Lichenicola cladoniae: one gene and its partners. The protein of the gene in region 1 binds, or shares a complex with, the protein of each later gene. Links are inferred from orthologs where the notes say so. Each region holds a gene or a part of one and is shown in the gene's direction. Other genes may lie near its edges.

What was found.
Region 2: the proteins of dnaN (region 1) and HN018_RS04825 are in contact, whole or in part, in a cryo-EM structure (PDB 8GIZ), measured with the Escherichia coli proteins. The link is inferred for Lichenicola cladoniae from one-to-one orthologs.
Region 3: the proteins of dnaN (region 1) and dinB are in contact, whole or in part, in a solved structure (PDB 1OK7), measured with the Escherichia coli proteins. The link is inferred for Lichenicola cladoniae from one-to-one orthologs.

Annotation. Positions count from the first base shown.
Region 1 is NZ_CP053708.1:1,970,271-1,977,450, forward strand. What follows is about bases 1-2,794. They hold dnaN (DNA polymerase III subunit beta), read left to right. Parts: upstream 1-732; coding sequence 733-1,857; downstream 1,858-2,794. Other genes in these bases: dnaA (chromosomal replication initiator protein DnaA), read left to right, coding at 1-618; recF (DNA replication/repair protein RecF), read left to right, coding at 1,867-2,794. In the rest of the region: more of recF, read left to right, coding at 2,795-3,051; gyrB (DNA topoisomerase (ATP-hydrolyzing) subunit B), read left to right, coding at 3,095-5,578; HN018_RS09120 (DMT family transporter), read left to right, coding at 5,625-6,563; HN018_RS09125 (LLM class flavin-dependent oxidoreductase), read left to right, coding at 6,577-7,180. UniProt on the Escherichia coli protein: Confers DNA tethering and processivity to DNA polymerases and other proteins. Acts as a clamp, forming a ring around DNA (a reaction catalyzed by the clamp-loading complex) which diffuses in an ATP-independent manner freely and bidirectionally along dsDNA.
Region 2 is NZ_CP053708.1:1,066,023-1,073,357, forward strand. The notes cover bases 1-2,949. They hold HN018_RS04825 (DNA polymerase III subunit gamma/tau), read left to right. Parts: upstream 1-423; coding sequence 424-2,475; downstream 2,476-2,949. Other genes in these bases: nudC (NAD(+) diphosphatase), read right to left, coding at 1-197; HN018_RS04830 (YbaB/EbfC family nucleoid-associated protein), read left to right, coding at 2,501-2,824; recR (recombination mediator RecR), read left to right, coding at 2,835-2,949. Outside these bases: more of recR, read left to right, coding at 2,950-3,425; HN018_RS04840 (SDR family oxidoreductase), read left to right, coding at 3,436-4,230; folB (dihydroneopterin aldolase), read left to right, coding at 4,227-4,622; HN018_RS04850 (mercuric reductase), read left to right, coding at 4,688-6,049; HN018_RS04855 (manganese catalase family protein), read left to right, coding at 6,174-7,097; HN018_RS04860 (ferritin-like domain-containing protein), read left to right, coding at 7,176-7,335. UniProt on the Escherichia coli protein: Part of the beta sliding clamp loading complex, which hydrolyzes ATP to load the beta clamp onto primed DNA to form the DNA replication pre-initiation complex.
Region 3 is NZ_CP053708.1:4,763,684-4,770,855, reverse strand. The notes cover bases 1-2,786. They hold dinB (DNA polymerase IV), read left to right. Parts: upstream 1-727; coding sequence 728-1,846; downstream 1,847-2,786. Other genes in these bases: HN018_RS21665 (ABC transporter substrate-binding protein), read left to right, coding at 1,923-2,786; HN018_RS21675 (hypothetical protein), read right to left, coding at 89-373. In the rest of the region: more of HN018_RS21665, read left to right, coding at 2,787-2,954; HN018_RS21660 (ABC transporter permease), read left to right, coding at 2,972-3,748; HN018_RS21655 (ABC transporter ATP-binding protein), read left to right, coding at 3,745-4,524; HN018_RS21650 (hypothetical protein), read left to right, coding at 4,549-6,933; HN018_RS21645 (aldo/keto reductase), read right to left, coding at 6,946-7,172. UniProt on the Escherichia coli protein: Poorly processive, error-prone DNA polymerase involved in translesion repair and untargeted mutagenesis. Copies undamaged DNA at stalled replication forks, which arise in vivo from mismatched or misaligned primer ends.

The DNA of each region.
Region 1 (7,180 bases):
CAGATCGTGGTGTCGGCCGACAAGTCGCCGTCGGACCTGTCGGGCCTCGAGGACAGGCTGCGCACGCGGCTCGGCTGCGGCATGGTGGCCGACCTGCACGCGACCACGTTCGAGCTGCGCATCTCGATCCTGGAGGCCAAGGCCCTGGCATCCGGCGTCGCCGTGCCGCCGAAGGTGCTGGAATTCCTGGCGCACAAGATCACCACCAACGTTCGCGAACTCGAGGGCGCGCTGAACCGGATGATCGCCCACGCCAACCTGTTCGGCCGCTCGGTAACGCTCGATGCGACCCAGGAAGTGCTGCACGACATCCTGAAGGCGCATGACCGGCGCGTCACCATCGAGGAAATCCAGCGCAAGGTTTCCGAGCATTGGAACATCCGGCTGACCGACATGTCCTCGGCCCGGCGGGCGCGGGCAGTGGCGCGGCCGAGGCAGGTGGCCATGTACCTGGCCAAGCAGCTGACCAGCCGGTCGCTGCCGGAAATCGGCCGGAAATTCGGCAATCGCGATCATACCACCGTCATGCATGCGGTCAGCCGGGTGACCGAGCTGATGGAACGCGACACCGCCTTCGCCGAGGATGTCGAGCTGCTGCGTCGCATGCTGGAGAGCTGAGAAGCCGAACCGCCTCGCGGTGGCTGCCCAGGCTGGCACTCCGCGGATTGGACTGCTAGACCCGTTGTCCGTTTGCGATCCCGCTTTGACGCTTTATCCGGCGAGACCAGTCCCATGAAGTTCAAGGCCGATCGTGCGACGCTGCTGAAGGCACTCGCCCACATCCAGAGTGTGGCGGAGAAGCGAAACACCATCCCGATCCTGGCGAACGTGCTGATCGCGGTGCAGGGCGGGAAGCTCACCCTGACCGCGACCGACATGGAGATCGCCATCGTCGAGGAGGTGGCCGCCACCTCCAGCCGGGACGGATCCACCACCGCACCGGCGTCGGTTCTGTTCGAGATCGTACGCAAGCTGCCGGACGGTGCCGAGGTCGAGCTCGACCAGGCAGGCGGCGATGCGCCGTTGGCACTCCGGGCCGGGCGCTACGCCACCAGCCTGAACGTGCTGGGGGTGGATGATTTCCCCTCGATGACCGCCGGCACCCTGCCGCACCGCTTCATGATCGGTTCCGGCGTGCTGCGCGGCCTGATCGACCGCAGCCGTTTCGCGATCAGCACCGAGGAAACGCGCTACTACCTGAACGGCATCTACCTGCATCCGGCCAAGGGCGACACCGGCGACATGCTGCGCGCGGTAGCGACGGACGGCCATCGCCTGGCACGGGTCGAAACCGAGCTGCCGGCAGGGGCTGCCGGGATGCCCGGCGTGATCGTGCCGCGCAAGACCGTCGGCGAAGTGCGCAAGCTGCTCGACGAAGCCGGCGAGCAGGTCGAGATCGCGCTGTCCGACACCCGCATCCAGTTCACCATCGGCACCGTCATGCTGACCAGCAAGCTGATCGACGGCACCTTCCCGGAATACGAGCGGGTGATCCCGCGCGACAACGACAAGATCCTGCGCGTCGGCAAGAAGGATTTCTCCGATGCGGTCGCACGCGTCTCGGCGATCAGCCAGGAGCGCTCGCGCCCGGTGAAGCTCACCCTCGAGCGGCACCTGCTGACGCTCTCCGCTGCCAGTGCCGACCAGGGCACCGCCAAGGAGGAGCTCGACGAGGGCCGCGTCAGCTACGATTCCGGCCCGATCGAAATCGGCTTCCAGGCGCGCTACCTGAACGACATCACCGACCAGATCGAGAAGGACGTCGAGTTCGCCTTCTCGGACAGTGCGGCGCCGACCGTGGTGCGTGACGTGGATAGCCCGTCGGCGCTCTACGTGCTGATGCCGATGCGGGTCTAGGACCGAACCATCGAGGCAGATACGGACGCCGGGCCGCAGGACGCGTCGCGCCTGGTCCGGCTGGTCCTGACCGATTTCAGGAACTACGAGAGCCTGGCCTGGACCGTCGAGGGCCGGATCAGCCTGATCACCGGCCCGAACGGCAGCGGCAAGACCAACCTGCTGGAAGCGATCTCCCTGCTGGTGCCCGGGCGCGGCTTGCGCGGCGCCAGGATGGCCGATCTGCCCCGGCATGGGGCGGTGCATTGGGCAGTGGCCGCCAAACTCCATTCCGCCGGCGAAGCGCTCGAGATCGGCACCGGAACCGTGCCCGACAGCCAGGCCGGCCGGCGCGTATTCCGCCTGGACGGACAGCCCGTCCGGAACCGCAACGAGATCGCCCAGCGGCTTTCGGCGGTCTGGCTCACCCCGCAGATGGACCGGTTGTTCATCGAGGGCGCCTCGGGGCGCCGCCGCTTCCTCGACCGGCTGGTGCTGGCCCTGGAGCCGGGGCACGCCCGCGAGGTGGCGGCCCATGACGAGGCGATGCAGGGACGCAACCGGCTGCTGTCGTCCGGTCGCGCCGATGCGAGCTGGATCGGCGGGCTCGAACTGTCGATGGCGCGCCATGCCGTGGCCGCCGCGGCGGCCCGGCGCGCGCTGGTCGGGCGGCTGAACGCCCGGGCCGCGGGCCGGGAGGGCGATCCTGGCGGCAACGGATTTCCGGCGGCGCGGCTGATGCTGGCCTGCCCGATCGCCGAGCGGCTGGCACATGAGCCCGCGCTGGCCGTGGAGGATTGGCTGCGCATGACGCTTGCGGCCGCGAGGAGCGCCGACGCGCGCACCGGCGGCGCGTCGCTGGGCGCCCACAAGGCGGATCTGCTGCTGTCGGACATCGAGACCGGGCAGCAGGCCAGCACGGCCAGCACCGGGCAGCAGAAGGCGCTGCTGCTGGGCGTGGTGCTGGCACATGCGGCACTGATCGGCAGCCTGCGCGGCGACGCCCCGCTGCTGCTGCTCGACGAGCCGCTGGTGCATTTGGACGCGACCCGCCGGAACGCGCTGTTCGAGGCCCTCGCCGGCCTCTCGTCGCACGTGCTGATGACCGGGACCGATCTGGAACCGTTCCGTCCGCTGGAGGGCCTCGCCAGCCCTGTCGGCGCGCTGCAGGGACGCCTGCTGAACGCTGGTTCCGAGGCCTGGAAAAGCCTATAGTCGGTACACAAGATTCCCGACCGTTCTGGAGAACCCAACCGGCATGTCCGAAAACGCCGTTCCCGCCAATGTGCCTGATTCCGACACGCCGATTGCCGATCAGGCTACCCATGAGCTTCCTCCGGGCGGTGATTACGATGCAGCCTCGATCTCGGTTCTGAAAGGCCTGGACGCGGTCCGTAAACGTCCGGGAATGTATATCGGCGATACCGACGACGGATCCGGCCTGCATCACATGGCATTCGAGATCATCGACAACGCCGTCGACGAGGCCCAGGCCGGTCACGCCACGATCTGCAGCGTCGTGCTGAACGGCGACGGCAGCGTCACCGTGCGGGACAATGGGCGCGGCATCCCGACCGACATGCACATCGAGGAAGGCATCAGCGCCGCGGAAGTGGTGCTGACCCGGCTGCATGCCGGCGGCAAGTTCAACCAGAACAGCTACAAGGTCTCCGGCGGCCTGCACGGCGTCGGCGCGGCGGTGGTGAACGCCCTGTCCGAGACCATGGAAGTGCGGATCTGGCGCCAGGGGCTGGAGCACGTGATCCGGTTCCGGCACGGCGATGCGGTCGAGCCGCTGTCGATCGTCGGGCCGAGCGACGAGCCGCGTGGCACCCAGGTCACCTTCAAGCCGAGCGCCAAGACCTTCGCCCGCACCGACTTCGAGTTCCCGATCCTCGAGCGGCGCCTGCGCGAGCTCGCGTTCCTGAACTCCGGCCTCGAGATCAACCTGCGCGACGAGCGCCATGCGCCGGTGCAGGAACAGCATTTCCGCTACGAGGGCGGCCTGATCGCGTTCGTCCAGTGGCTGGACCGCGGCAAGATCGCCGTCGTTCCGGACCCGATCACCGCCGACGGCGCCGATGACGCGAACGGCGTGAAGGTCGAGTTCGCGCTGACATGGAACGACAGTTTCCATGAAACCATGCTGTGCTTCACCAACAATATCCCGCAGCGCGACGGCGGCTCGCACCTGGCCGGTTTCCGGCAGGCGCTGACGCGCGTGGTCGGCAAATATGCCGAGAGCATCGGCAAGAAGGACGCGCTGGCCTTGTCCGGCGAGGACATGCGCGAGGGCCTGACGGCGGTGCTGTCGGTCAAGGTGCCGGATCCGAAATTCTCCAGCCAGACCAAGGACAAGCTGGTCAGCTCGGAAGTCCAGCCGGTCGTGCACGCGGCGGTGGCCGATGCGATCTCGCATTGGTTCGAGACCCACCCGAAGGAAGCCCGCAGCATCGTCGCCAAGGTGATGGATGCGGCGGCGGCCCGCGAGGCGGCCCGACGGGCCCGCGAACTGACCCGTCGCAAGGGCGTGCTGGATATCTCGTCGCTGCCGGGGAAGCTCGCCGACTGCCAGGAGCGCGATGCAGCCAAGGCGGAAATATTCCTGGTCGAGGGAGATTCCGCCGGCGGCACCGCCAAGCAGGGTCGCGACCGGAAGTTCCAGGCGATCCTGCCCCTGAAAGGCAAGATCCTGAACGTCGAGCGGGCCCGCTTCGATCGCATGCTGGGTTCTGCCGAAATCGGCACGCTGATCACCGCACTCGGGACCGGTATCGGGCGCGGCGAGCCGGAGCAGGGCGGCTTCGCGATCAACAAGCTGCGCTACCATCGCATCGTCATCATGACGGACGCCGATGTGGATGGATCGCACATTCGCACGCTGCTGCTGACGTTCTTTTTCCGGCAGATGCCGGAGCTGATCGATCGCGGGCATCTGTATATCGCGCAGCCGCCGCTCTATCGCGCCAAGCGCGGCAACGACGAGCGGTATCTCAAAGACGACGCCGCACTCGAGCAGTATCTGCTCGACAAGGCGCTCAACAATGCGCAGCTGACCTATGCCGACGGCCGCAAGCTGGCCGGCAGCGATCTCGCGGCGGAAACGGTCTGGCTGCGCGAGGCGACGCGGGCGCTGCGCCGGCTGAGCGTGAAGGCGCCGGTCTGGATCCTCGAGCAGGCGGCGATCTCCGGCGCGCTGACCGGCGACGTGGCACGTTCGCAGTCGCGGGCCCAGGCCCTGGCCGCACGCCTCGACGCGGCATCGCCGGTGTCCGAGCGCGGCTGGAAAGTCTCGGCCGACCAGGACGGGCTGCAGTTCGGCCGCACCGTGCGCGGCGTGGGCGAGCTCTACCGGCTCGACCCGGTGACGCTGCGCAGTGCCGACGTGCTGTGGGCGGCCGAGCATGCCGAACTGCTGGAGAAGGATTTCGGCACCGAGGCGACGCTGACGCTCGACGGGAACATGCATGCGATGCCGGGTCCGGCGTCCGCCTACGAGCGCATCCTGACCCAGGGCCGCAAGGGCCTGGCGATCAACCGGTTCAAGGGCCTCGGCGAGATGAACGCCGATCAGCTCTGGACCACGACGCTCGACCCCGCCGTACGCACGCTGCTGCAGGTGCGGGTGGGCGACATCGAGAATGCGGCCCAAGTGTTCTCGACGCTGATGGGCGACGTGGTCGAGCCACGCCGCGACTTCATCGTCGGCAACGCGCTGAAAGTGGCCAACCTCGACGTCTGATCGCTGCCGACACGGTTTCCTCTGGTTCCATCGCAAGGCAGTCGGCATGGATGTTTCGGGCAGTACGGCAGGCGCTTCCCTCGATCCATCAAGCCGGGTGGCGCGTGGAGTGCTGCTGGCGTTCATCGCATTCGTTGCCTACTCGCTCAGCGACGCCTCGGTGAAGCTGCTCGCCGGATCGATCCCGGCGTTCGAACTGGTGTTCCTCGGCGCGGCGCTCGGGCTGCTGGCCGTGCCGATGGTCAAGGGCGCCGACGAACGCTGGAGCGACCTGCTCCGCTGCAGGAGCCGCCTGATGTGGTGCCTGCGCGCGGTGGCGGCCGTTGCCGGTTCGGTATTCTCCGTCATCGCCTTCACCATGCTCTCGATGGCCGAGGCGATGGCGCTGCTGTTCCTGATGCCGGCGTTCGTGACGATCCTGTCGGTGATCTTCCTCAAGGAGCCGGTCGGCTGGCGGCGCTGGTCTGCCGTTCTGGTCGGCTTCCTCGGCGTGCTGATCGTGCTTCGCCCGGGCCTGCAGCCGTTCACCATGGGTCATCTCGCCGCTATCCTCGGCGCACTGGCGGGGGCGGTCACCATCGTCATCCTGCGGGCACTCGGACCGACCGAGAAGCGCATCTCGCTGTATGGCGCCGGACTGATCGGGCCGATCGTCGCGAGCTTCCTGTTCGCGGCGCCGCATCTGGTCATGCCGACACCGCGCCAATGGATCTTCGTGCTCGGCTACGGGCTGCTCGCGGCGGCGGGAAACATTCTGCTGCAGCTCGCATCCGAGCATGCTCCGGCGAGCCAGGTGGCGCCCGCGCAATACAGCCAGATGCTATGGGCGGTGGCGCTCGATGCCCTGCTGTTCGGCATCGGCATCGACCTGCCGATGATCCTCGGTTCCATCGTGATCATCGGCGCCGGGCTGTTCACCTTCGAGCGCGAGCGGATCCGCAAACCTCGCTGGTGGAACCGCCACCCACTCATCCGCGCGCGCTAGATCCGGCCCGGGCATGCACATCATGCGCAAGCTGCTGCACGTCAACCTGTTCGAGATGAACTGCGTCAGCCACATCATGCACGGGATGTGGGTGCATCCCGACAATAACCGGCACCGGTTCAACGACCTCGATTTCTGGACCGAGACCGCGCAGATCGCCGAACACGGCACGCTGGATGCGGTTTTCCTCGCCGACGTCATCGGCACCTACGACCGCTTCCGCGACGGTCCGGAAACCGCCCTGCGCGAAGCGATGCAGATCCCGTCGAACGATCCGCTGCTGGTGATCCCGGCGATGGCGGCGGTGACGTGCCATCTCGGTTTCGGCGCCACCTTTTCCACCACCTACGAACCGCCGTTCGCGTTCGCGCGGCGCATGTCGACGCTCGACCACCTCACCAAGGGGCGGGTGGGGTGGAACATCGTCACGTCCTATCTGCCCAACGCGGCCCGCAATTTCGGGCATCCGGACGAGGTGCCGCACGATCATCGCTACGAGATCGCCGACGAATATCTCGACGTGCTCTACAAGCTCTGGGAAGGCTCCTGGGACGACGATGCGGTCGTCCAGGATCGCGAGCGTCGCATCTACACCGACCCGTCCAAGGTTCGCTACA
Region 2 (7,335 bases), 900 kb from region 1 along the record:
CTCGGCATCGCCACGCGGATGCTGTCCGGCGCGAGCCGCTCCATCAGGTGCCGACCGCGCCAGAACGGCAGCAGGCGGCGTACGGGATCGGCGAGATAGCCCGCGATCGCATCCTCGTCCGCGCGCGAATTGGCGGCGCGGTCGATCCTGCTGCCGGCGTAGAAATTAACGATGGGCGAGAGCCTGTCGCCTGCCATAAATGCCTCCGATGACCGCCCCGACCTGTTCGATCCGAAGCAGTCCGCTTCTCGTCGCCGCCTCTTGTCGCCGCCTCTTGTCGCCCATGGGGGCAACCGTGTTAAGGTCCGATCGGGAGGTCGGCAGCGGACGGGCGTCTTGCCAACCCGGTCAGGTCCGGAAGGAAGCAGCCGCAGTGAGTTTCCGCTCGGGTCGTTCGTTCGGCCTCCCACCAATCTGATGCACATGTCATCCAGCGACAACTCCGACCCTCGGGATACCGACGAGCACGGCATGGACGGTGCCTCGGGCCTGCCGGAGCCGCCACCCGCCGAAGGGCCCGGCCTGTTCGGCGATACGCTGGCGCCCCCACGGGCAGCACCGGCTCAGCCCGTCGCCATTGCAGCTTTAGCCCCGAAAACCCCCTATCGCGTCCTTGCGCGCACCTATCGCCCCGCCCGGTTCGACGACCTGATCGGCCAGGAGGCGATGGTGCGCATCCTGCGGCGCGCCTTCGCCGTCGAACGTGTCGCGCATGCCTTCATGCTCACCGGCGTGCGCGGCGTCGGCAAGACCACCACCGCCCGCATCATCGCCCGCGCCCTGAACTGCATCGGCGTGGATGGCACCGGCGGGCCTACTGCCGATCCGTGCGGGGTCTGCGCCAACTGCACCGCCATCCTCGCCGACCGGCACCCGGACGTGCTGGAAATGGATGCCGCGTCCCGGACCGGCATCGACGACGTGCGCGAGATCATCGAGGCGACCCGGTTCCGGCCGATGCAGGCGCGGATGAAGGTATTCATCATCGACGAGGTGCACATGCTGTCGCGCAACGCGTTCAACGCGTTGCTGAAAACCCTGGAGGAGCCTCCCGCCCAGGTCACCTTCATCTTCGCCACCACCGAATTGCGCAAGGTGCCGGTGACGGTGCTGTCGCGCTGCCAGCGCTTCGACCTACGCCGCGTCTCGCAGTCCGAGCTGTCGGCGCATTTCGCGGTGATCGCGGCCAAGGAAGGTGCGTCGATTACCGCCGAAGCCCTGGCGCTGATCGCCCGCGCCGCCGACGGTTCGGTGCGGGACGGGCTCTCGCTGCTGGACCAGGCGATCGCCCAGGGTGGCGACGGCAGTGACGATGGAACCGGCGACGGCACCATTCGCGCCGACCGGGTCGCGGACATGCTGGGACTGGCCGATCGCGGCCTGGTGTTCGACCTGCTCGACGCGGTGATGGCAGGCAAGCCGGCCGACGCGCTGGCGATCACCGATCAGGCGCATGCGCGCGGTGCCGATCTCGGACTGATGCTGGCCGACCTGCTCGAGCTGATCCACACCGTGTCGCGCCTGAAGGCGTTGCCGGCCCTGCGCACCAGCGGCGACTTGCCGGAAACCGAACGTGTGCGCGGAGCCGCCCTGGCGGATGCGCTGCCGGTGCCGGTGCTGGGACGGACCTGGCAGATGTTGCTGAAGGGCGTGGCCGAGGTCGAGACCGCGCCGGACCGCCGCGAGGCCGCCGAGATGGTGCTGATCCGGCTGTGCCATGTCGCCGACCTGCCGCCGCCCGGCGACCTCGTTCGCCAGTTGCAGGCAGAACAATCCTCTGGACACCGTGCCCCGCCGGCGCCGTTGGGACAGTCCAACCCCGGCCCGACGCTCCGTTCAGTGACCGGCGGCGGTGCCGCGCGGGCGCCCGCCCCGGAGCTGGACCGGGAGCCGGACCAGGACCGAATGGCGGCCCCGATGGCCGAGACCGTCGCCCCGCCGGTCGAGATGTCGGCACCTCCACCGCCCTCGCTCAAGAGCTGGCGCGAGGTGGTGGCCTTCATCGCCACCCGGCGCGAGGCGATGCTGCACGGGCATCTGCGCCATTGCGCCCATCTGGTCAGGTTCGCCGCCCCGGTGATCGAGCTCAGGCTGGAACCGCAGGCGCCGCGCGACCTTGCCCAGCGCCTGGCAAAGCTGCTCAGCGACGCGACCGCCACGCGCTGGACCATCGCCGTGGTCCGCGAGGCCGGCGAGCCGACGCTGGCCGAGCAGTCGGATGCGCTGGACATCACCCGGAGCCAGATGGCGGAAGCCCATCCGCTGGTGCAGGCGATCATGGCGGCGTTTCCGGGTGCCAGGCTCGGTGCGGTCAACGATGCGACGCTCGACGAATACGGACTGCCGCCGGAACCGATCGTTGCCCAGTCTCTACTCAACGACGCCGACGCTCCCGATATGGAGTTCGCACCGCTCGATTCGGAGCCGGTCGGGCTCGACGATCTCGACAACGAGGTCGGGCTTCCCGATCCATGACACGCGTTTTCAAGGACCACAGCGCATGAAGAACCTCGCAGGCCTGATGAAGCAGGCATCGCAGATGCAGGCCAAGATGGAAGAGATGCAGGCCGGTCTTGCCACTCTCGAAATCGAGGGTGCTGCCGGCGCCGGGATGGTGTCCGTGACGCTTACCGGCAAGGGCGACCTCAAGCGCATCCGCATCGATCCTAAGCTGGCCGATCCCGCGGAGATGGAAATGCTTGAGGACCTGATCATCGCGGCGCATGCGGAAGCCCGCCGTCATCTCGAGGTCCGTACGGGCGCCGAGATGGAGAAGGTGACCGGTGGGCTGAACCTGCCGGCCGGCATGAAACTGCCGTTCTGACGCGCTCCCGATGGGCGGGCCGGAAATCGAGCGGCTGATCGAGCTGTTGGCGAGACTGCCGGGGCTTGGCCCGCGCAGCGCACGGCGTGCGGCGCTGACCCTGTTGCGTCAGCCGCGCACCCGGCTGCTGCCGCTGGCGACGGCCATGGAGCAGGCGGCCAACAGCGTGCGCACCTGCGACGCGTGCGGCAATCTGGACAGCCGCAACCCGTGCTCCATCTGCGCCGACGAGCACCGCGACCACTCGATGGTCTGCGTGGTCGAAGGCGTCGGCGACCTCTGGGCGCTGGAGCGGGCAGGGGTGCATCGCGGGCTCTACCATGTGCTCGGCGGCACCCTCTCGGCGCTGGGTGGCACCGGTCCAGAGGATCTCAGCACTGCACCGCTTTTAGCGAGGCTCGCCGGGGGCGAGGTGCGCGAGGTGATTTTGGCGCTCGGCGCCACGGTCGAGGGTGCGACCACAGCCCACTGGCTGGCCGAGCGGCTGGCGTCGTTCGGTATCGCCATCACCCGGGTGGCACAGGGCGTGCCGATGGGTGGTGCGCTCGACGTGCTGGATGACGGCACGCTCGCGGCCGCCCTGATGGCCCGCCGCTCGTGACGGCGCCCGCATGAGCGTGATCTGGCCGATCCCATCCTCCGTCCCGCGCGCGGTGCTGGTCACCGGCGGCGCGGCGCGGCTCGGCCGGGCCATCGCCCTGGCATTCGCCGAATGCGGGTTCGCGGTGGCGATCCATTGCCGGCATGGCCACGAGGAGGCGCAGCAGACGATGGAGACCATCGAGGCGATCGGCGTGAAGGGCGTGCTACTGGAAGGCGACCTCTCGCAGGAGCATGAGGTCGCCGGCCTGGTCGGCCGCGCGGGAGCGGCGATCGGCCCGCTCGGCGTGCTGGTCAACAACGCCAGCACCTTCGAGCGCGACGAGTGGCACGATGCCGACCGCGCCTCCTGGGACCGGCATATGGAGCCGAACCTGCGCGCGCCGTTCAGGCTGATGCAGGATTTCGCCCGCGGGCTGCCGGCCGATGCCGAGGGCATGGTGCTGAACATGCTGGACCAGCGGGTCTGGTCGCCGACCCCGCATTTCGTGTCCTACAGCCTGTCGAAAGCCGGGCTTTGGGCACTGACCCAATCGATGGCGCTGGCGCTGGCGCCGCGGCGCATCCGGGTGAACGCGATCGGCCCCGGCCCGGCGCTGCCGAGCCCTCGCCAGAGCGATGCGCAGTTCCGGGCGCAATGCGAGAGCGTGCCGCTCGGACGCGGCACCAGCCCGGGCGAAGTGGCCCGCGCTGCGCTGTCATTGCTGTGCCTGCCGTCCGTCACCGGACAGATGCTGGCGCTCGATGGCGGCCAGCACATGCAATGGCATCCCGCACCGGGCGCCGGTGGAGCGTTTCAGGAATGAGCATGTTTCCACCATGGCCGGAGCAGCCGCCGCTGCGGCACGTGTTCCTGCGCGACCTGGTGATCGACGCGCATATCGGCGTCTATCCGCATGAAGAGAACGTCCGCCAGCGCGTGCGGGTGAATATCGGCTTCGGCGTGACGGACGAGCCGGGCCTGGCGATCGGCCGCGACGATCTCAGCCGGACGGTCTCCTACGAGCGCGTGGTCCAGCTGGTCAGGCGGATCATCGACGAGGGCCATGTACGGCTGGTCGAGACGCTGGCGGAGCGCATTGCCGCCGGGGTGCTGGCCGATGCCCGTATCCGCGTGGTCCGGGTGATGGTCGAGAAGCTGGACGTGTTCTCCGAGCTGGTCTCCGTCGGCGTCGAGATCGAGCGCCGCCAGCCATAGGCGCGGGCCGGGCGGCAACCAGCCTCGCATGTCCACCGTTGCCCTCGCATCGGGGGACAGAGAAGATGGATGTCGACGTCGCGATCATCGGCGGTGGACAGGCCGGGGTGCCGCTAGCGCGCTCGCTCGCCGAGGCGGGGCAGCAGGTCGCACTGATCGAGCGGGTTCATCTCGGCGGGTCCTGCGTCAATTTCGGCTGCACCCCCAGCAAGGCACTCATCGCCTCGGCCCAGGTCGCCTACGAGGCACGCAACGGCGAGCGCTGGGGCATCCGCATCCCGACCATCGATGTCGATTTCGGCGCGGTGATGGACCGGGTGCGCGGCATGGTCGCGGCGGCAAGGAATTCGCTCGACGACAGCATCGAGCAGGCGGCCAACCCGTGCCTGATCCGCGCTCATGGACGGCTCGCCGGCCGGGAGGATGGCCGGTTCGTTGTCGAGAGCGACGGCGGTCGGGTTCGCGCGCGCCGTGTGGTGCTCGATACCGGCACCCGCAGCCTGCTGCCGGACATCGACGGGCTCCGGACGGTGCCGCTCCTGACTGCGGAGAACTGGATCGACATGACCGTGCTGCCGGAGCGGCTGATTGTGATCGGCGGCAGCTACCTGGCACTGGAGTTCGGCCAGGCGTTCAGCCGGCTCGAGTCTGAGGTGGTGGTGCTCCAGAGCGGCAGCGCGCTGGCCGAACGCGAGGATCCGGACGTATCCTACGTCATTGCAAAATTTCTCGAGGCCGAAGGTCTGGAGATCAGGCTCGACGTCCGGATAGACCGCATCGAGCCGATCGACGGCGGCATCCGCGTGCATGTCGATGGCGTGGTGCTGGAAGGCACGCACCTCCTGGTAGCGACCGGACGCCGGCCCAATACCGATGATCTCGGGCTCGAGACACTGGGAGTCGCAACCGACCAGCACGGCATGATCGAGGTCGACGAGCGGTTGGCAACGACTGTCGCGGGGGTGTGGGCGGCGGGAGATATTCGCGGCGGCCCGGCCTTCACCCACACCGCCTATGCGGACTCCAAGGTAATACACGACCAGATCGTCGGCGACAGCCGCATGACCACCGAGCGGATCGTGCCCTATGCGATGTTCCTCGATCCCGAACTCGGCCGCGTCGGCATGACGGAGACCGAGGCACGCAAGGCGGGCCATGCGATCAGGATCGGTCGCAAGGACATGTCGACCAGCGGCAAGGCCAAGGAGGTCGGGCAGACCGCCGGCTTCATCAAGGTGGTGATCGACGCGGAGACCGACCGGTTCCTGGGCGCCGCATGCCTTTGCCACAACGGGTCGGAAGTCGTGCAGGTGTTCATAGCACTCATGAACGCGGGGGCGGGTGCCAACACGATCAAGAACTCGGTGGTCATCCACCCGACCATCGGCGAGGCCGCCAAGAATGCAGTGGTTGCCGCCTATACGTAGCCTCTCGGGACTTACCGTGCGCCGCGTCTTTCAAACGTGATCCGAATGCGGATCAAAGCGACCGGCGCGGCGCGAACCCGTTCCCAGAGCCTCCGTTCACTGGTTTCCCCCCGGAGTGTCCCTCATGTTTCTACGTATCGATAAGCTGCAAGCCGAGCTTCCCGCGCCGAAACGGCGGGACCCCAATGCCGCCGCTGCCTTGCAGGAACTGCTCGGCGGCAAATATGGCGAGATGTCCACCCTCGGGAACTACATGTTCCAGAGCTTTAACTTCCGCAGCAAGGACAAGCTGCGCCCGTTCTACAACCTCGTTGCCAGCATCACGGCCGAGGAACTCGGGCACGTCGAACTGGTCAGCAACGGCGTTGCCATGCTGAACAACGGTCCCGACAATGACGGCGACAGCGTCGATGGCGGCGATATCTCGGGCGCGCCGTTCGAGGACATGAAGGACATCCGGCTCGCGGCAGCGTTCCTGTCGGGCGGTGGCGGTTCGGCCCCGGTCAACAGCAATGGCGCGTCGTGGAACAACGACTTCGTCACCAGCACCGGCAACGTCGTCGTCGACCTGCTGCACAATTTCCACCTCGAGTGCGGCGCCCGCCTGCACAAGCTGCGCGTGTATGAGACGATGACCGATCCGACCGGTCGCGAAGTCTGCGGCTACCTGCTGGTACGCGGCTCGGTACATGCTCATGCCTATGCGCTGGCGCTGAAGCAGATCACCGGCGTGGCGATCGAGAAGTTCCTGCCGACACCGAACATCAATCTCGACAAGATCCCGGAGTGCCAGAAGTACCTGAACGAGGGCTCGCATCGTCGCCTCTATACGTTCAGCCCGAACGACTACAAGGAGATGTCGGGCATCTGGGGCAATGGCGAGATGGCGCTGCCGGGCGATCCGCCGGGTGAGCTCGTCGTGGTCGATGGTGCACCCGAAGGCGGCAAGATCCATCAGCTGACCGGCGTCCCGTCCGCGTTCACGCCGGACTACGCGCCGCAGGAAATGTTCGAGATCGCCTCCAAGCTCTACAAGAAATCCCGTTAATTCAACTGCCTGCTCGGATGCACCTCGATCGTGGGTGCATCCGGCATCGCGTTTCAGCTTCAATCAAGGAAAACAATCATGGACGGTGACGCATCAACCGGAGACACGGTGCACGAAATCTATCATGTCGGCCTGCGCAACCAGCATGCGCTTGAGATGAGCGCGATCGAGCTGTGCGAGCGCCAGATCGAGCGCATCGAGAACTACCCGGAAATGAAGCTGCGGCTGCAGCAGCATC
Region 3 (7,172 bases), 2.8 Mb from region 1 along the record:
CGATGGGAAGAGCAACGCCGGAATTCCATCGTTTCAGTTCGACGGCTCTCCCGGGCCGCATCTTCCAGTCCGTGGTTCCAGCAGACCATCAGCCCGTATCGCTTAGTCCCGTGGTCATCTGCGCGGACGTTGCGTGATCACCCCTGTCGTCGAGCGCGCGAGCCCGGATGCGACCGCGTTCCTGCAGGGGTAGCTCGAGCCAGCGATAGGTGAGGTCGGCGGCGGTCAGGGTGGCGAGCGCTGCGATCATGAAACCCAGCGGCACGTAGGTTTCGCCGCCCGGCCCGGTACGCCGCATGACGTCGATCACGGTGAACCAGATCGGGATGTGGCACATATAGATCGAACAGGATCGCGCACCGATCCACAGCATCGACCGTCGGAGGCCCGGTTGGAGTCGAAACCAGCCCCTGCTGCTGACTGGCCGCTAACACCAGCAGGAAAGCCGCCCGATTGGTGACCGCCCAGGCCAGCGGGCGCAAATCGATCAGAATGAGCGGGAGTTGGCCCGGTGCCGACGGTCGAGGGTGTCGGCGTGCGGGATGTGCATGGTCCTTACCCACTCTGCCCCCTGGTGGCGCGTTACATCTCTTGCATCTCGACGCTTGGCTCGCTTGCATCTCGACCTTTGGCTCGCTTGCATCTCGACGCCCGGCGCTGGGGAACGTAAAGTGAACGGGATGGTTCGAACAGGCGCGTCGATGTCATTGACCCGGGATGCCAGGCCATGCCTGCCGATCAGGCGGTAACGCCAAGCCTGCGGCGGATCATCCATGTGGACATGGATGCCTTCTACGCGTCGGTCGAGCAGCGGGACGACCCGTCGTTGCGCGGCAAGCCACTGGCCGTGGGCGGTTCGCGCGAGCGCGGCGTGGTGGCGGCCGCAAGCTACGAGGCGCGCCGTTTCGGGGTGCGCTCGGCCATGGCGTCGGTCACGGCACGACGGCAATGTCCCGAGCTGATCTTCGTGAAGCCGCGCTTCGACGTCTATCGCGAGGTATCGTTGCAGATCCGCGGGATCTTCGCCGATTACACGCCCCTGATCCAGCCATTGTCGCTGGACGAAGCCTACCTCGACGTCACCCAGCCACTGCGCGATCTCGGATCGGCCACGGCGATCGCCGAGGAAATCCGGGCGCGTATCCGCGAGCAGACCGGACTCACCGCCTCGGCCGGGGTCTCCTACAACAAGTTCCTGGCCAAGCTGGCCTCCGACCACCGCAAGCCAGACGGACTGTTCGTCATCACGCCGCGATACGGTCCGAGCTTCGTCGAGACGCTGAAGGTCAGCCAGTTCCACGGGGTCGGGCCGGTGACGGCGGCCAAGATGGAGCGGCTCGGCATCCAGACCGGGATGGACCTGCGCGGCTGCACGATCGACTTCCTGGTCCGGCATTTCGGCAAGTCGGGGCCGCACTACCACGCCATCGCACGCGGCCAGGACGAGCGGCCGGTGGTGGCGGACCGCCTGCGCAAGTCGATCGGCGCGGAACAGACGTTCGAGCGCGACATCACCGGGTGGGACGAGGCGCTGGCCGCAATCCAGCCGGCGATCGACAAGGTTTGGGCCACCTACGACAAGGGCGGCCGGGGTGCACGGACGATCACCCTGAAGGTGAAATTTTCCGACTTCCGGCTCATGACCCGCGCAGCCTCGGGCAGCCGGCCCGTCGGCACGCGGAGCGAGCTTGCCATCGCCGCCGAAGGCCTGTTGCGGGCCGCGTTTCCGTTCGAGAAGAGCGTGCGGCTGCTGGGCGTCAGCATGTCCCGCTTCGAGGACGAACAGGCCGAGCAGACGGTCGGTGGCGAGGATCTGTTCAGCATCGTCGATCGCCCCGGTTCCTGACGCATTCGGGGCGAGCTGCTTTGACCACACACCGGTTCGATTGTACGATCCCACATCAATAATCGGGGATATCACGATGCGGATACGCTATTTGAGAGGCAGTTGCCTGTGCGCTGCGATCATTGGCGTGTCCAGCTTCGGAGCCCTCCTGTCGAACCCTGCCCAGGCCGCCGACCCGATCCGGATCGGCTATATTCCGGTGCTGGGCTCGTCTGCCCTGTTCGTGCTCGACGGCGAAGGCTGGGCAAAGCCGGCCGGGCTCACGCTGAAGCTGATCAGGTTCCAGGCCGGAACCCAGGCGATCCAGGCGCTGGCTGCGGGCCAGATCGACGCTTATGTCGCCGGTGTGCTGCCCTTGCTGGTCGCCCGGTCGCACGGGATCGACGTCAAGGTGGTTGCAGCCGGCGCGGTCGAGGAACTCGAGGTCGCCGCGCGCGGAAAACTCGCCACCGTCGCCCCCGCGGGCACCGGCCTGTCGAAGCGATTCGCCGCCTTCACCAAGGCGACCGGCCGCAAGCCGAAAATCGCCGCCCAGCCGGTGGGGTCGGTTCCGGACACGCTGCTGCGCTACTGGATGCAGGATCGCAATCACCTCGATCCGAAATCCGCCGACATCATCGGCATCGATATCGACGCGGCACAACAGGCGCTGCTGTCCGGCGCGGTCGATGCCGCCATCCTGCGCGAGCCTGCACTGACCGTCGTGCGGCACCGGTTGCCGGACGTGCAGCTCCTGGCGCACGGCAGCGACCTGATGCCGGACCAGCCCGGCTCGGTGCTGGCAATTGTTCGCCCCGATGCCCCGGATCGCGGTGCCTGGAAGGACAAGCTGGTCGGGCTGTTCGTGCGCGCGACCGACCTGATCAAGAGCAAGCCTGCGGAAGCGGCACCGTTTATCCTCACGGTCCTCGGCGGCGGCATCCTGAGCCAGTCGGTGATCGAGGAGGCGCTTGCGTCGCCGGACACGAAATTCATTTCCGACCCGGCGCGGCTCATGACGCCGGTCAAGGCGCTGCAGGATTTCGAGGTGGCGAACGGCACACTCAAGGAGGCTGTTCCGGTGGCATCGCTGTTCGACCTCGGCCCCTACAGCCGCATCACCCACTGACCGTCCGGCACCGTCAAATGCCTGTCCGGTTACGCCGCCCGAGCGCCTCGTCGTCACGATTGCTGCTCGGCGGCCTCGGCCTGTGCCTGCTGTTCGGCACCTGGGAAGCGGTCCTGCGGCTCGGGCTGGTGTCGCCGGGGCTCCTGCCACGACCGAGCGAACTGCCCGCCGCCTGGATCAGGGAGGTGCGCGGCGGCTTCTGGCTGCAGGCCATCCTCGACAGCCTGACGCACTATCTGCTGGGCGTGCTGATCGGCACCTGCCTCGGGATCGGGGCTGGCCTGGCATGCGGCATGCTCCCCCGCCTCGACGCGCTGACCAGCGGGCTGGTCAGGCTGCTCCGGCCGATTCCAAGCCTGGCATGGGTTCCGTTCGCCATCCTGTGGTTCGGCCTCAACACCGCAGGCGCCACCTTCGTCGTTGCGATCTCGGTGTTCTGGATCAACTTCTATGCGGCCCACGGCGCAGTACAGGCGATCGACCGGTCGCTGTTCGAAGTGGCCGATGCGTTCGGCCACGCCAGCGTGCTGGGCCGGCTGACCAAGATCGTGGTGCCGGCCTCGATGCCGGGCATCCTGGCGGGCCTGCGCACCGGGATCGGCCAGGCCTGGATGTCGGTCGTGGCAGCCGAATTGTTCGGCGTTCCTGGGATCGGCGCGCGCATGATGCAGGCGTCCAGCCTGCTCGCGACCGACCTGGTGGTGATCTACATGCTGACCATGGCGCTGCTCTACGCGCTCACTGACTCGGTCTTCATGCTGGTGCGCAACCGACTGCTCGCGTGGCAAAGATGACCGCGCCGCTGCTGTCGCTGCAAGACATCACCCTGTCCTACACCCAGGACGGCGCCACCACGACCATCCTTCAGGGCCTGGACCTCGCCGTTGCACCGGGGGAGTTCGTGGCGCTGCTGGGACCATCCGGCGTCGGCAAGTCGACCTTGCTTCGGGTCGCCATGGGACTGGTCGCACCCGGCAAGGGCTTGGTGCAGCGTCCTCCCGATCGCGTCGGCAACCGGCGCAGCGCGGCCCTGGTGTTCCAGGATGCCAAGCTGCTGCCCTGGCGCCGGGTGCGGGCCAATGTCGAACTCGGCCTCGAAGGGCTGCGACTGTCGCGAGCGGACCGGCACGATCGCGCCCTGCGCGCTTTGGCCCTGGTCGGACTCGAGGCGCAGGCCGGACGCTGGCCGCACCAGTTGTCCGGCGGCCAGCGCCAGCGCGTCGGCGTGGCGCGGGCGCTGGCCGTCGATCCGGACCTGCTGCTGATGGACGAGCCGTTCGGCGCGCTGGACGCGATCACCCGCGCGGCGCTGCAGGAGGAACTGCTGCGGATCTGGCTGCAGACGCGCAAGACCGTGCTGTTCGTCACGCACGACATCGACGAGGCACTGTTCCTGGCGGACCGTATCGTCGTGCTCGGCGGAACCCCTGCATCGGTGCGCGGCGAGCTCCAGGTCGGCCCGCGTCCGCGCGAACGCGACGACCCGCAGCATGCGATGCTCGGCCGGCACCTGCGCGCCCTGCTGACCGACGACCCTGCCGCCGGCGCCTGGCGCGGCGTCGATATCTGACCTGGATTCCGAGGAACGCCCGCGATGGACTTCATGGACCGCGCTACCCGACACCGGATTATCGGCCCGCACGTGGCGCCGGACGGATATTACGAAGCCAGCAAGCGGATGCCGTTCCTGGGGCAGGTCGCCTGCAGGACCGAGACGGTCGAGGCCGGAAGCTGGCAGGAGATCGTGCTCGACTACGAGGTGGGAGCGTCGGGCCTGGCGGACGGCGCCTGGATCAAGGCGACCTTCAAGTTCTACTCGGACTGGGCCTTGTTCCAGACCATCGATCCGACGGCTGCGAACTACATTTCCGCCGAATATCAGGCAGGCCGGCTCTTGCCCGGCCAGGAACCGGCAACGGTGCAATCGCTCTCGTGCCGCTTCGACCAGAAGGGCCATGAGAGACCCTTCCAGAAGGCCATCATCGTCGACGTGATCGACGGATATCTCAATCCCGGCGACCACATCCTGATCCGTCTCGGCGATCGCCGCGCCGGCGGACCCGGCACTCGCGTGCAGACATTCGTGGAACAGGATTTCCGGTTCAGGCTCTATATCGATCCGGTCGGGACCTCGCGCTTCAGCGCGGTGCCGGGCGATGTCGTCATGCAGATCGTCCCCGGGCCAGCCGAGCGACTGATCGTGACGGCGCCCCGGTTGATACGGCCGAACACCGCGATCCGCATCCATCTGCGCACCGAGGATGCCTGGGGCAACACCACCATCGACGGCGGCAACAGCGTCCTGCTCACCGCCCACCATGCCGACACGCCGCCGGTCGTCACGCACGCCGTCCTGTCCGACGATGGATGGGCGATTGCGACGGTCGACAGCCTGAAGCTGGACCAGCCGGGCGAGTTCAGACTGGACGCAAGCCTCGAGGGCAGGGCCCGGGTCCTGCCCGCCCACGCCTACGTCTCCGTCGATCCGGCCGCCCGGTTCGAGCGTATTTTCTACGGCGACCTGCATGTGCATTCCGACGACACGGTCGGCACCAACGACACCGTGTATAATCTCGGCTACGGCCGCGACGTGGCCGGGCTCGACGTGCTCGGCTACACGGCGAACGACTTCCAGATCACCGAGGCGCGCTGGAACCAGGCAGTCGCGCACGTCAACACGATGAACCAGGCCGGGCGCTTCGTGTGCTATCCCGGCACCGAATGGTGCGGCAACTCCTGCGCCGGCGGCGACCACAACGTGGTGTTCCTGCATGACCGCGTGCCGGAGTTTCCGTTCGACCGGAATGGCAACCTGGTGCGCTCGTTCGAGTGGAACGAGGAGATGGCGTCCGACCGGATCGAGCCGGGCGCATGGCCGCTCGAGGATGTCTACGCCACCTACGCGCACGATCCCGAAGGCCATCTGCTGATCCCGCATGTCGGCGGGCGGCGCTGCAATCTCGGCTGGCATCACCCGGCCCTGGAGCGGCTGGTCGAGGTCGGATCGGCGTGGGGCCACTTCCCGTGGCTGCTGCAGGATGCGGTGGCGCGCGGCTACAAGATCGGGGTTTCGGCGAACAGCGACGAGCATCGCGGCCGCTGCGGCGGCGGTGCACCCGGAACCGCGGTGTTCGGAACCAAGGGCGGGCTGACCGGCATCCTGGCGGACCGGCTGGATCGCGGCACGGTCGGGCAGGCGCTGCGGGCCCGGAACACCTTCGCGACCACCGGCGAGCGTTCGGTCGGACTGGCGTGGTCGGGCGCGCATCTGCAGGGCGACGAGTTCACCCAGGCGGGCGAGCTCCGCGTCGATTACCGGTTTCTCGGCGATATCGGCTTCGACACCATCGAGGCCTACGACCATACCGGCTGCATCTGGTCGCGCGACCTGCAGCGCGAAGCCGGCTTCTCGCAGCGCCGGCTCCGCGTCCGCTGGGGCGGTGCGCGTATCCGCGATCGCTATCGCTGGGCCGCCTGGCAGGGACGGATCACCGTCACCGGCGCCACCATCCTCGGGCACACGGCATTCGGCTTCGAGCACCAGGAGGAAACGATCCGTCGCAGTTCGCCGGTGACGGTCGATTTCCACTCCGACACGTTCGGCGACCGCGACACGATCGAACTCGAGCTGGATGCCATCGCCCGTGCGACCATCCTGGTCGAGGGAACCATCGGCGGCTACGTGAAGGTCGGCGACGCACGCGCCGGCAGTGGTTTCGTGCACCAGCCGACATTCCGGCTGGAAACCGATGGCCCGCATCTTCTCGAAACCGGTACCGTTACCGCGAACCTCGCAGGCGTAGACATGCATGTCTCCATCCAGCGTCTTGCCGACCAGGACATGCCGCGCGACGTGCAGGGGTCGTTCGTCATCGGTCCCGACAACGGTCCGCACGGTCATCGGCAGATCTATCTGGTCGGGCGCCAGCGTGACGGATCTGCGGTTTACACCTCGCCGCTGATCGTCATGTTCACCTAGCCGATTGCAAGGTCAGCCGTTCACCGCCTGCATGCCTGCTGCAGGATAACGTTCGCCACTGACCGAACCGGCCGGCAGAAGCCGGGCAATGGCATCCAGTTCATCGGTGCCCAGCACGAGGTCGGCCGAAGCGAGGTTTTCCTCGAGATACCGGACCTTCTTGGTTCCTGGGATCGGCACCACGTCGTCGCCCTGTGCCAGCACCCAGGCAAGCGCCAGCTGACCCGCCTTACAGCCCT